3 regions of the Halomonas sp. IOP_6 genome follow, and region 1 is predicted to be linked to each of the others. Evidence: predicted binding sites of a transcription regulator. Region 1 holds the regulator's gene; each other region holds the start of a gene.
What was found. Region 1 encodes FNR, which switches genes on or off when oxygen is low (the NO sensors DNR and NnrR bind a similar motif). Its sites were predicted from a motif close to TTGATNTANATCAA; they were not measured.

Region 2: the regulator FNR is predicted to act here: its motif matches at 2,200-2,213, upstream of K7H08_RS18070 (DUF2933 domain-containing protein).
Region 3: the regulator FNR is predicted to act here: its motif matches at 1,833-1,846, upstream of K7H08_RS03250 (YfcC family protein).

What each region holds. Positions count from the first base shown of each region.
Region 1 covers NZ_JAIRBO010000003.1:453,984-458,224, forward strand. Annotated here, with positions in the region: gene ccoS (cbb3-type cytochrome oxidase assembly protein CcoS) at 1-23, shown strand, start outside; gene K7H08_RS08280 (sulfite exporter TauE/SafE family protein) at 20-715, shown strand; gene hemN (oxygen-independent coproporphyrinogen III oxidase) at 844-2,271, shown strand; gene fnr (fumarate/nitrate reduction transcriptional regulator Fnr) at 2,330-3,082, shown strand; gene ttcA (tRNA 2-thiocytidine(32) synthetase TtcA) at 3,069-4,034, opposite strand; gene K7H08_RS08300 (DNA polymerase III subunit epsilon) at 4,101-4,241, opposite strand, start outside.
Region 2 covers NZ_JAIRBO010000016.1:26,078-30,318, reverse strand. Annotated here, with positions in the region: gene K7H08_RS18080 (APC family permease) at 1-1,255, opposite strand, end outside; gene K7H08_RS18075 (hypothetical protein) at 1,476-1,820, opposite strand; gene K7H08_RS18070 (DUF2933 domain-containing protein) at 1,861-2,037, opposite strand; gene K7H08_RS18065 (MerR family DNA-binding protein) at 2,997-3,281, shown strand; gene K7H08_RS18060 (hypothetical protein) at 3,342-3,515, opposite strand; gene K7H08_RS18055 (hypothetical protein) at 3,682-4,092, opposite strand; gene K7H08_RS18050 (copper resistance protein B) at 4,224-4,241, opposite strand, start outside.
Region 3 covers NZ_JAIRBO010000001.1:685,678-689,918, forward strand. Annotated here, with positions in the region: gene K7H08_RS03245 (arginine deiminase) at 1-205, opposite strand, end outside; gene K7H08_RS03250 (YfcC family protein) at 230-1,678, opposite strand; gene K7H08_RS03255 (PepSY domain-containing protein) at 1,874-4,096, opposite strand; gene K7H08_RS03260 (DUF2271 domain-containing protein) at 4,121-4,241, opposite strand, start outside.

The sequences.
Region 1 (4,241 bases):
ATAACCAAGAGCCGCCCGCATGAATCCGACGGGACTTGATTTACCGCCCCTGCTAGCCGCGTTTGTATTTGGCTTAATGGGCGGCGCCCACTGTATCGGCATGTGTGGCGGCATTATGAGCGCGCTGACCTTTGCCGTACCGCCTAGCATGCGACACCCTGCCCGCATGGGTGGGCTGCTGATTAGCTATAACGCCGGACGCATTCTCAGCTATATGGTGGCGGGTGCCATTGTTGCTGCACTTGGCACACTTATCTCACTTTCTCCGTCTGCACGTGTTGCATTGCAGGCTTTCGCCGCATTGATGCTCATCTTAATGGCGCTCTATATCGCCAACTGGTGGAAAGGACTGCTGAAAGTAGAAGCGGTGGGAAGGCACCTTTGGCGATATATTGAGCCAGTGGGAAGACGCCTGATGCCTGTCGTGCGACTTCCTCAAGCCTTCGCCCTAGGGACACTGTGGGGCTGGCTACCCTGTGGGCTGGTTTACTCCATGCTAGCCTGGAGCTTAGCGATTGCAGACCCACTCGATGGCGCGCTTCTAATGGGGGCTTTTGGCCTGGGTACACTCCCTGCTCTGCTGGCAACAGGACTTGCAGCACAGCAGTTAAGCCATTTAATTCGCCACCCTGCCACTCGCAGCGTCGCCGCACTGTCGATTATAAGTTTCGCCCTTTGGCAGCTATGGACGCTTATTCCTCTAACAGCGCATTAGTCAGACCCTCCTATAGTTTGATATAGCTCAACGCATTCCAAGTGACACCGACGTAGCATGCCGAGAGAACACTGAGCGACGGCGCTCAGTCACTCCTTTTGTTTACTTCTCACTTCGGAGCGCTCGCCATGCCCGTTCATGCCACTGCTGCCTTCTCACCTACCAACACTGATGTGTCTGGGGCTAATGCCTGGAATGAAACGCTGCTGCGTCGCTATGACAAAAGTGGCCCACGTTACACGTCCTACCCGACAGCTCTAGCGTTTCATGAGCAGTTTAGTGCCGATGACTTTACTCAGGCGCTAGCGCGCAGTAACGAGAGCCACCGCCCGCTATCACTGTATGTACATGTACCCTTTTGTCGAAGAATTTGCTTCTACTGCGCTTGCAATAAAATCGCAACGAAGAATACCGCCCTTGCAGAACCTTACCTTTCTCGGCTAGATCGAGAAATGGTGCTCACTGCCCGCCATTTAGACATTTCACGCCCGGTGCAACAGTTACACTGGGGTGGTGGTACGCCCACATTTCTAACCTTGGCACAGATGGGGGACCTAATTGACCGCCTAGATGCCCGTTTTGGTTTATCTAGCTCAGCCGATCGCGATTACGCTATTGAAATAGATCCTCGTGAAGCAGATGTATTTACGTTGCGCCATCTACAGTCTCTCGGCTTTAATCGACTAAGCCTTGGCGTGCAGGATTTAAATCCGCAGGTACAAAAAGCCATCAACCGAGTACAACCCCGGGTACTCACCGAAACGTTGATGGAAGAAGCACACCGTCTTGGTTTTCGCTCACTCAATCTTGATTTAATTTATGGGCTGCCATTTCAAACCGAAAAAAGCTTTGCTGAGACGCTAAGTCAAGTCATCGAACTCAACCCTGCACGGCTGTCCGTATTTAATTATGCGCACATGCCCACCCGCTTTGCGCCACAACGACGCATTAACGAAACGGACCTCCCCAGCGCTGATGAAAAGCTGGCTATTTTGCATACCACCATAGAAATGCTGACTAACGCAGGCTATGTGCATATTGGCATGGATCACTTTGCACGACCTGACGATAGCCTAGCGATTGCACAGCGCAACGGCACCTTACAACGCAATTTCCAGGGCTACTCTAGCCATGCACAGTGCGATTTAGTTGGCTTAGGCGTATCCGCTATATCACGGGTTGACGACGTTTACGCACAAAACCCGACTCAGCTTGACCAATATGAAGCAGCCTTAGATCAAGGTAAGCTGGCAACCGTCAAAGGATTAAGGTTAAATAAGGACGACCTAATACGAAGAGACGTGATTGAACGGCTAATGTGCGACATGCACATTGATCTAGCGGCAGTTGGAAAGCGTTGGCACATCGATGCTAATGACTATTTCTCCACCGCAATTGAGCAATTGAAGACAGCTGAGCAAGACGGCTTAATCACTCGCCATCAGCAAGTTATTAGCGCCACCCCCACTGGACGGCTACTGATTCGCCATTTGGCGATGGCCTTTGATGCTCGCCTAGCTGATCAGCCTACTCAGCGCTACTCTAAGATTGTATAAGCTTCTTGAGACGTCTTGCCTCTGGGCCTATGATGGCTAACGAGAAAGGGAGAATGATATGCCACACCCCGCCAGCCAACGACGCTCACTGCTGCAAGAGGCGCGCTGCCAGACCTGTAGCCTAAGCTCGCTGTGTCTACCGCTTGCCTTAGAGCTTGAGGACATGAGCCAGTTTGATGCCATCATTCGCCGCCGCGCACCACTCAAAAAAGGCGAGCCCCTATTTCGTCAGGGTGATCACTTCACTAGTGTGTATGCCGTCCGCTCAGGCAGCCTGAAACAGGTGACCAGCGAAGGGAACGGCAATGATCAGTTGACAAATTTCTACCTTCCCAGCGAACTAGTGGGATTGGACGGAATTGACGAAGAGCACTACCCCGGTAGCGTCATTGCACTGGAAACCACTACGGTGTGTGAAATCCCATTTGACCGTTTGGACCTGCTTTCCGAAGAACTGCCCGAACTACGTGGCCAGCTTTATCGGAGCATGAGCAAAGAATTGCGAGATGACCGGCGTATGATGCGCTTGCTATCGCGCAAAACGGCCGATCAGCGACTAGCCAGCTTTTTAGTCACCCTTTCAGACCGTTTTCGTCGACGTGGATACTCGCCTTATAGCTTCAGACTCTCCATGTCCCGCGCCGACATCGGCAATTACTTAGGCTTGGCGGTAGAAACGGTCAGCCGTATTCTTAGCCGCTTTCAACAGCAAGAGGTGGTGGCTGTTTCCGGTCGCGAGGTTAATATTTTAGATATGCGGCGCCTCATCACGCTAGCTGAAGAGGAAGAACAGTCGGCTAGTCCACGCTAAGCGCCTGAATACGCCCTTCCATCAACGCCGCTTGTTTGGCTTCAAGGCCAGCAAAGTCAAATAAACGGCGGTCTGCTAGCTGGGAAGGCGCTACATTGGTCACCGCTTTAAACATGCTTTCTAGACGTCCTGGGTGTTTTTTATCCCACTCAGCCAACATATCTTTGACAACTTGACGCTGGAGATTGGGCTGAGAGCCACATAAGTTGCAGGGAATAATAGGGAATTCCATTAGTCGAGAAAACTCTCCAATATCAGCCTCTTTGCAGTAGGCAAGGGGGCGAATGACAATATTCTTGCCATCGTCAGATAAAAGTTTGGGAGGCATTGCTTTCAAAGTGCCACCAAAGAACATGTTAAGAAATAACGTTTCTAAAATATCTTCACGATGATGCCCTAGGGCAATTTTCGTTGCCCCAATTTCCTCGGCAAACCCATAGAGCGAGCCACGTCTTAGTCGTGAGCAGAGCGCGCAGGTCGTTTTTCCTTCTGGGGTTTTCTCTTTCACCACCGAGTAGGTGTCACGCTCTAGAATGTGGTATTCAACACCCACTTTATCTAGGTACTGGGGCAGCACATGCTCCGGGAAGCCTGGCTGTTTTTGATCCATATTGACAGCGACCAGAGAGAAGTTAACAGGCGCGTTGCGCTGCAGGTTAAGCAGTATCTCCAGCATCGTATAGCTATCTTTGCCGCCAGACAGGCACACCATCACCTTGTCACCTTCACCAATCATTTGATAATCAATGATGGCGTTGCCAACCTCTCGCCGTAAGCGCTTTTGTAGCTTATTAAATTCACGCTTTTGTTTAGCGGCGTGATGCTCGGATGGTGTCTGTGCGCTATTAACAGCAGGGCTGTCAACAGAAACAGTATCAGGCGCTGCGGGGTCAAAATAGTTAGGTTGTAGCATGGTGTAGGCACTGCCGATGGTAGAAGAAGCAGCGGGCATTCTAACAAGACTCACCACGTCCACCCAAGATAAACCCGTGGATTCATCCCATGAGGGTAGTAACGACTACCCTTGCTGGGCGATCTCGCGCTGCAAACGCAGATATAAAAGCGCGCTTGCGGTTGCATCCCCCAGCACTCCCATCCATTGAAGAGCGGGTATTTGCCAACGAGCGAGCGCTTCGGTTAGGCGGCCGCTCGTCTCACA
Region 2 (4,241 bases), on a different contig from region 1:
TTACTACGCCAGCAACGATGAGCACCATGGGATCCGAGATGGCTTTTACCCATAAAAAGCCGATTAACACGACAGCATCTAGTAGTATGGCAATGCTAGGAATAACAGGATTAGCCCCCACTCTGTCCTTGAGATGACGAAGCACACCCCAGTGGATGGCCATATCCATGATCAGGTAGAAAATGATGCCTAATGCTGCGATGCGGCTCAGGTCAAAAAAAGCGGTGAGCACTAAGCCAAATACGATAGTGTACACCAGTGTATGCTTTTGTACACTGCCGGGCATGTGGAAATGGCGGTGAGGAACCAGCTTCATTTCTGTCAGCATGGCGAGCATGCGTGAAACGGCAAAGACGCTGGCGATGATACCGCCCGCCGTTGCCAACATGGCGAGAATGACGGTAAACGCAACTGCCGCTTCACCCAGTGCGGGACGGGCAGCGGCGGCCAGGGAGTAGTCTTGGGTTTCGATAATTTCAGGCAAAGATAGGTTGCTGGCAACGGCAAAACCGACAAGGGCATAGATCACCACGCATAGCGCAATCGAGATCGTGATAGCTTTGCCAAGATTCCGCTTAGGATCTTTAAGCTCCGAACCACTATTGGTAATCGTCGTGAAGCCTTTAAATGCCAGTATGCCGAGCGCCGTAGCACCTAAAAAGCCCGTTATCGTAGGCGTAGGTGCATCGTTGCCAGCACCCATTTCGATGGAGTCGGCAATAAACACGCCGACAATACCAAACACTATAATGCCACCTATTTTGATAAATCCGAGCACCGAGGCGACGGTCTCGATCAAGCGGTTGGCGGATAAATTGATCAAAAAGGCTATTAGCAGTAAACCAACCCCGAGTAGGGGCACAAATAGTGAACGATCCCCCAGGTCAAACAACTCAAGCGTGTAGGAACCAAACGTTCTCGCCAAAAAACTCTGTGCGATCACCATGGAAAAATACATCAGGAGGGCATGAAAGGCGGTGGGAAGCGTCGGGCCATACGCTTTCTGTAAATACATGCCAATCCCACCTGCTGATGGGAAGGTATTGGACATTTTAACGTAAGAATAAGCGCTGAAAGAGACAATGACGGCAGCGGCCAGAAAGGCTAGAGGAAATAGCCGACCAGTCATTTCGGCCATTTGGCCGGTTAGCGCAAAAATACCGGCCCCAATCATCACGCCGGTGCCTAATGCAACGGCACCGACCAACGAAAGACTGTTTTCTTTATATTGTGGCGTTCTATCCTGCCCAACCATGAAAGCGACTCCTTGTATTAACGGCAACCACAGCAGCAATAACTGCCGAGGACTCCTGTGCGGTGTTTTTTGATGCTATATAAATTAAAAATAGAACCTATGTGCAGCCACATGGCAAATGACTAACGGAAGGTCTGATTTTGCGAGGCCACAGGCAAGCAGCTCTTACCCTAAACTAGCTAGTCTTGCTCCTGGTTGTGTCATGTAACCGTTATGACTATTAATGACAGCTCCAAGGTTCCTGTTTAGCGTTGTCTTTAACGTTCTGATCGACGAAACGGTAATACTCCTTCTTAAAGCGGTTCCACCGATCAGCGCTGACCTGTATGTCATGGAGCTTGAGAATTTTTTCAACGTCATCGATGCAGAGCCTCAGCGCATCGTAAGCAAGGCTGATATTTCGGTTTTTCTCGTTGTAGACCACCTTATCCATTCCATAGAGTCGGTCGATATCTGACAGCGCTTCTTCAATGCGTTTGGATTTACTAGGCTTGATTTTTAAATTCCGAGTCACCAGTGTGTTTTTGGAAACACCCAAGCGGTGCTCTTGTTGTGTCGTTTTCATGGTCTTTCTCCCAGGCGCGTACATGTATATATAGAGTGGTTCAGTCCTTGTCTATTTTGTCCTTATGACCGCCGTGGTGTTTATGCATGAAAATATGCATCAGTGGGCATGCTGCCAAAAAGAGGAAAGGTAAGAACTGAAATAGGTGGAGACGGTGCTCGGTTCCAATCAGGTATCCCGCCCAAATGACAAACCCAGCAAGTGGCACCCACAACATCAGCAAACGACTACTTGTACTGTTACTCATAATCACCTCAGTAACTCGCCCAAAGAGCCAACAGCAGTTAAGGCCGTTGGTTTGGGAAAAATCAAATAAATAACCCCAATAACAGCATGGATGATTTGTCTGAACGCAACCTGAACAGCATCGGAGGGAAATATGATCCTGATCAAGCGCCTCGCAAAAAGTAGGCGATAATTACCCAAGCGGTATCCATAGCCTCATTCCCATCATCATTAGGTTTTCGGTGAGCGATACAAAGCTTAATGGGTATTACTGTTGCCGACACAGGCGCACTTGAGCTCACGTTTATCGAGGTATATCGCTTTAAAGACAGAACCTGTCACACGGTGCCAACGAATAGCGCCAGTGGCGCAGCCAGCCAGATAAGCGTATCGGCCAGCAATTAGTAGCTTCGGAAGTATCTAGGCGTGAAGGTAAACGTAACTGAAGGGGACTTGGCGCTGGGCGTGCAGGTCATAGTTGAGAAACATGGCGCTAAAGCTCGCTACGCCCTGCAGCTTTTGCAGACCCGGGGGTATGATCGCTGTGGCTACGGCATACTCTAGCACGCGTGCAGTGAATATTATGCACTGAACCTCCCAACTGGCAGAAAAATCGATGAGTAACGCAGTGGCAAAAATTGCCAGCACAGGGCGATAGGTGGTCGCATTAGGGTCTGAAACGCTAACTCCCAGGTGCTCATGAAGCTCTTCATAGCCGCCAATACGTTCATAGCCCAGATATCCCTGGGAAATCGTATCGACATGTTCCTGCTCTGTAAACGCGTCAATCTCTTATCGCGAAGTCAGCAGGTTTACGTTCACCTAAGGCCCATGTGCACGAGCAGGTCAACGATCTACAAGCCAAACGGACATATGTACTCTCCTGTTTGCAACCATAAGCGCGAGCGCTGGAGTGGGTCGTTGTCACCGTTATGAACCTCTATAGAGTCCTTGGGGCGCCTAAGTTTTATCGACTGCCTGCGTTCGCTGGGCGTTAGTCTTCCAGAGATCAAACAAATATTATCTTGGGCGGATCAAGGCACCGTAGAGTTTAATGAACCAGTACCACTCGCCACTCAAAGGCGACGTCTTCACTTGCGGACCCAAGAACTCCAGGTGATAGCGCGATGGTTAGATAACATGAACCAAGACAAGATGACTGAAAGCTTCAGCGTGCTCCCCTCGACAGGCGTACTGGTCCGAAAGCCGATGCGGCTTTGTGTCGCGGTGACTTGAAACTGATCCCCGACATCCCTCTCATCTTCCGATCCTGCGACTTCAGCAAAGTAACCTTCGTTAGCTGATCCGGCATCCCGGATCGAAGTTGTAAGCCATGTTCAGCCTGGCGTAGCCATAAAGCCCCACGGTGGTCTCTCCCACTTGGGTTTCCAGGGCCGAAACATACGTCGAGCCGATTGCCAAGGCCATAACCGTCATGCTGACCAAGGGAATCTTCTTGTTATTCCACATGATGACACCTCTTTATGAATTGTCTTGTTTTTACGCCGATTGCGGCACTATAAAGTTAGCGAAAATTCCTGAATTAAAGCTGAATTTGTTTGCCGAGATACTAGTTTTTCATAAAAAAGGTCAGCTCATGGCTGACCTTCTTAATTCGTGTCAAGACTAAAGGATATCAATAGGCGACATGTAGTTCATAATAACTGTTATCATCACTGCCTCCCCTTGATCTTCCTGTTACCTCAAGCTGATAATTACCCGGTTGCAGCTGACGAACAAGTTCGAAGCGCCCCCGTGGGCTGGAAGCTTCTGCTACCTGCTGTCCCGCCTCATTATAAAGAACAGCTGAAATGCGGTTGCCAGTGCTGGTAAATCCTGGAAAGTGCTCACTCACTACTTTCAGTGTAGTCGCTTGTTCAATGTTAATATTGAAACGCTTAGGTTGCCCCTGGGCAAGCATCTGTGTAGAAGATACGCCTCTTTCTAGTAAGGGAAGATTCTGTGTTGTATTGCCTAAGCTCGCTAATACAGGTGTAGAGAGGATACTTGCTACTACTGCACTAAAAACAATTGCTTTAATTTTCATGGTGGTTTACTCCGCTGGTTATTTACAATTTAATAATAACCTTAGAGTATGAATTGAAGCTGAATTTAGTGGTTTATTAGCAAAAAAAAACGCCACCTTTCGGTGGCGCAAGTTATAGAGTGCTTAACGATTTAAAACATTAACCTGAC
Region 3 (4,241 bases), on a different contig from region 1:
CCAGTACCTCAGTCCCCCTGCTGCGCATCAGATTGGCAAACACATCGTGATCTTTTTGCGCCTGCTTAACCCAGAACACATCATCAAACAGCAGGGCGTCGCAGTTTGACGGCGTTAGCCGCCGATGGGCCAGCCCGGGCCGACAGACAATCACCTGGCGCAGAGTTCCGGTTTCAGAGTGCACTCCAAGAGTTTGTTCCGACATGACAAAATTCCTTTTAACCAGTGTTCAAAACAGTGTCCCGATGCTGATAATCACGCTGATAAACACGGTCAGAATAAGCAGCAAAGGCCAGATAAAGGCGAGCCAGCGATCGTAGGACACCCGCCCGATGGCAAGTCCGCCAACCACCACCGCAAAGGTGGGGTTGATTAGATTGACCAGCCCGTTGGCAGCCTGGAAAGCCGTCACTACCAGATCGCGCCCCACATTGGCGAAATCCGCCAGCGGTGCCAGAATCGGCATGGATAGGACGGCCAGCCCGGAGGAAGACGGCACGAAGAAACTCATGCCGACCTCAATCCAGAACATGAGGTTGATAAACGCCAGCTCCGGCAGACCACCCAGCGAGGTTTCTGCGCTGTGCAGAATGGTATCGGCAATCATACCCTGCTCCATGATCACCACGATGCCACGGGCGAGGCCCACCACCAGTGCAACTCCGAGTAAATCCCGAGCGCCATCGACGAAACTACCGGTCAATTTCTTTTCGCCCAGCCGGGCAATGAGGCCAATCACAATGGCAGCACCAAAGAACAGAGCTCCCATACGCGCCATCCACCAGCCCTGGGAGGAGACGCCCCAAATCATGATGACAAAAGTCAGTCCGAAGATAATCAGCGCAATGATCTGAGTCCGGGTCAGGCTTGCGCTATGGCTCTCTTCATCGTGCCCTTGCAGAAACAGTTGACGGTGGGCGTCCCACTGCTTGGCCACCACCGAGCGTGAGGAGTCGGCTTTGACACGGTGGGCATAGCGCATGACATAACCGATGCAGATCAGCAGGCCACCAATCAGCAGGATAAAACGCAGCACGATACCATCGGTAAACGGTATGCCTGCGGCGTTAGCCGCGATAACGGTGGCAAAGGGATTGATGGTGGAGCCCAGTACACCGATCCCGGCGCCGAGCAGAATAATGGCAACACCAGTAACAGTGTCGTATCCAGCCACCAGCATCACCGGTATCAGGATGGCGTAGAAGGCGAGTGTTTCCTCCGCCATACCATAAGTCGTTCCACCCAGGGCGAACAGTGTCATCAAGATAGGGATTACCCAGATTTCGTGGCCCTGCAAATGTCTCATGGCACTGCGAATACCGGTATCGATGGCGCCGGTTGCGTTCATTACCCCCAGAAAGCCCCCCAGGAACAAAACGAACAGCGCCACATCAATGGCATTGGCCACGTAACTGTCCGGATCGTAGAACCCGGCGGTGGGAGCCAGCATAACCTCGACCGCGCCCTGGGGATTGGGGTCAACGGTTTGATAGGTGCCGGGCACGGCCACTTCGCGCCCGACCTCCTCATTCATGACACGATCATATTGTCCGGCCGGAATAATCCAGGTCAAAGCAGCGACGACAATGATCAGGCCGAAGAGGATGGTATAGGCAGTCGGGAACCGCGAGGCGAGATCACTTTCCGATACAGGCGTTGACTTATCATCCTTAGCCATGGTGCGTCTCCTTTCGTCAACTTCACACTCAAAGCCTTTCTGAGCTTCTAAACAACTCGGCAGTCAGCGGCATTGCCCAGCTCAAATCTGCTTGAAAAAGATAGTTCACCGACCGCACTTGTACGAGGAGTTTCAATCAGCGCAGCACCGTTAGTTGATCGAGATCAATATCGGCGTATCAGTTGCCTCATCATTTCAATAAACGTCTTCAAGGTATCGTCCTTGGGACTTTAGCGTTGCAACGTCAATAGCTAACGGCCTGAGAATATCTTCCAGAGCCTGCTTAACCCCAGCAGCCATCCCTCTGCCACCACAAACCAGAATCTGAGCGCCAGCATCGACCATGCGACGCACCGCTATCTGATCCTGTCTAAGCTTATCCTGAACGTAAACTCGCTGATCAGACTGAGAGAATGCCGTACTGAGCCCGGTCAAACGGCGGTCGTTGAGATAATTACCCAGTTCGGGTTGATAGAGAAAATCCGATTCTGCATTGCGCCCACCCCAATATAGATACATCGGATTGCGGGCGGTATTACGGCGAATAAACCCCGCCAGCGGGCCAATCCCAGCCCCCGCCCCAATCAAGATAGTCGCATGACTCCCCATCGCTGGTCGAAATTCGGGATTATGACGAATAAAGCCATTGATAGAGTCCCCCGATTTAAGCCCGTGAAGATAACCAGAACACAAGCCGCCGGGCTGTCTGCGGACACATATCTCCAGTAGCCCGTCTGAATCAGAAGATGCCAAAGAATAGAACCGAGCGGTCTGCCCATTAGGAGGTATAACGCCAAGCAGATCGCCAGCTTCAAATAGCGGTAGCGAGCTTTTTCGCGAGAGAAACGTCGACCACCGACCCTGCTTCGCGCCTGTCGCTTTGAAACGCATGATACTGGTCGGCGCCTGAACAGCCAGCCCATAATCCGCGCGCTCTACCAATTCCAGCGTTACCGTCGCTGGTGGCAATGGCTCATAGGTAAGCGTAAATGGAACGCCTATCTGCTCGCTGATTCTGTCGCCCCATTCACTGAATTGCGCAGCATTGCACCGATCAATCCGTTCGAGGGAATATAAGCGTGCCAGCCCTTTTTTATCCAGCGCGACATCCACATCCACAGCAAACTGACAAAATTTCGGGAACTGGCGGTCGCCAAAACCCAACACCGCGTATTTCAGCGCTTTCTTATCCTCGAAATCATTAAGCTTGGTCATAAACCGCTGTGCTGTCCCAGGTGCATCGCCGTCACCATAGGTCGACGTCAGCACAAACAGCATGGACGCCTGTGGATAGTGATCAGCCAATGCGTTCATCTCGCTGCAATGCACCTGAAAACCTGCTTTTTTCAGGCTCGCCTGAAGCTCACGGGCAAAGCCCCAGGTGGTGTTACCTTCAGAGCCGACGAGAATAATGATATCCGCCTGAGCAACATCGGCGTTATCCAGCATCAGCCCTGATGACCGCCGCCGTTGCCACCAGATGCTCACCCCAGTCAATGAAAGCACCGGTACGGTAAGCGCCGACGCACCCAGTATTAGGCCCAACCACCACAGCCCCTCACCGGTATGCAGACTGACCATCCATTGTTGGAACACGCTACCCTTAGAGCGCGGCTGATACTTCAGCAGCTCGCCACTCGCCTGATCGACAAACCCAGCTCCCTTTCGGGTCGTTAGAGAATAGACATCCTGGATGTCACCCTGATAAGGAAACACCAATTCGTGCAGATCACTGAGGTCAACATTCTTGAGGGCATTCAGGCTTGCCACCGGTGCTGGCTGCCCGCCCGAGACCTCAGCCGGAAAGATGGGCTCGGCCTCAATAGGTTCGGGCAATAGACCAAAACGCTGTGCTGACATATAGCTGCCAGTCAATGCCGACAACAGCAACCCAAGAACGGCAAATCGCGCCAGTTCAGCGTGAATACGTGTGCCACCGGAACCGGTTAATGGCTTTAACAGTCCCTTCCAGCCACCGCTACGCCGAACCAGTAGCAAAACTCCCGATATACACAGCAGTACCATCACCGCGGCCATGATTCCAGCCAGCATTCGCCCGGCGTTATCAAGCAGAAGCGAACGATGCAGATCCTTCATCCAGATAAAAAACACCGAAGGCTCAAAGGGTGCAATGCCCTCTCCGGTCAACGGGCTAACTAGGTCTGCTCCAGGCTGGCCATCGCGGTAGTAATAGACGATCACCTCACCAGACGCGCCACGCACGATCTGCTCGGTTCCCGGGTAATGGGTCACCACCCGCCCTGCCAGTTCAGCCACGCTCACTTCACCAGCAGCAGGAATCATTACTGCAGCGCGATCCATCGCAGGTGCTAGTGCCAGAATTGCTCCCGAAATGGTCAGCACCGTAAGAATCAATGCGACAAGCAGACCAGGGAGTCCATGCAGCCGTCGTAACATAGCGCTATCTCCTGCTCACACTTGTCAAAGGTCATATTGAAACGATTGAATATAACCACGCCCTGCCTGCGGTTGTCCGGCGCTTTCGCTGGTTAGCGGCACGGCGATGTCGTCACGATGATCGCGCATATCTTCAACGGCAGTA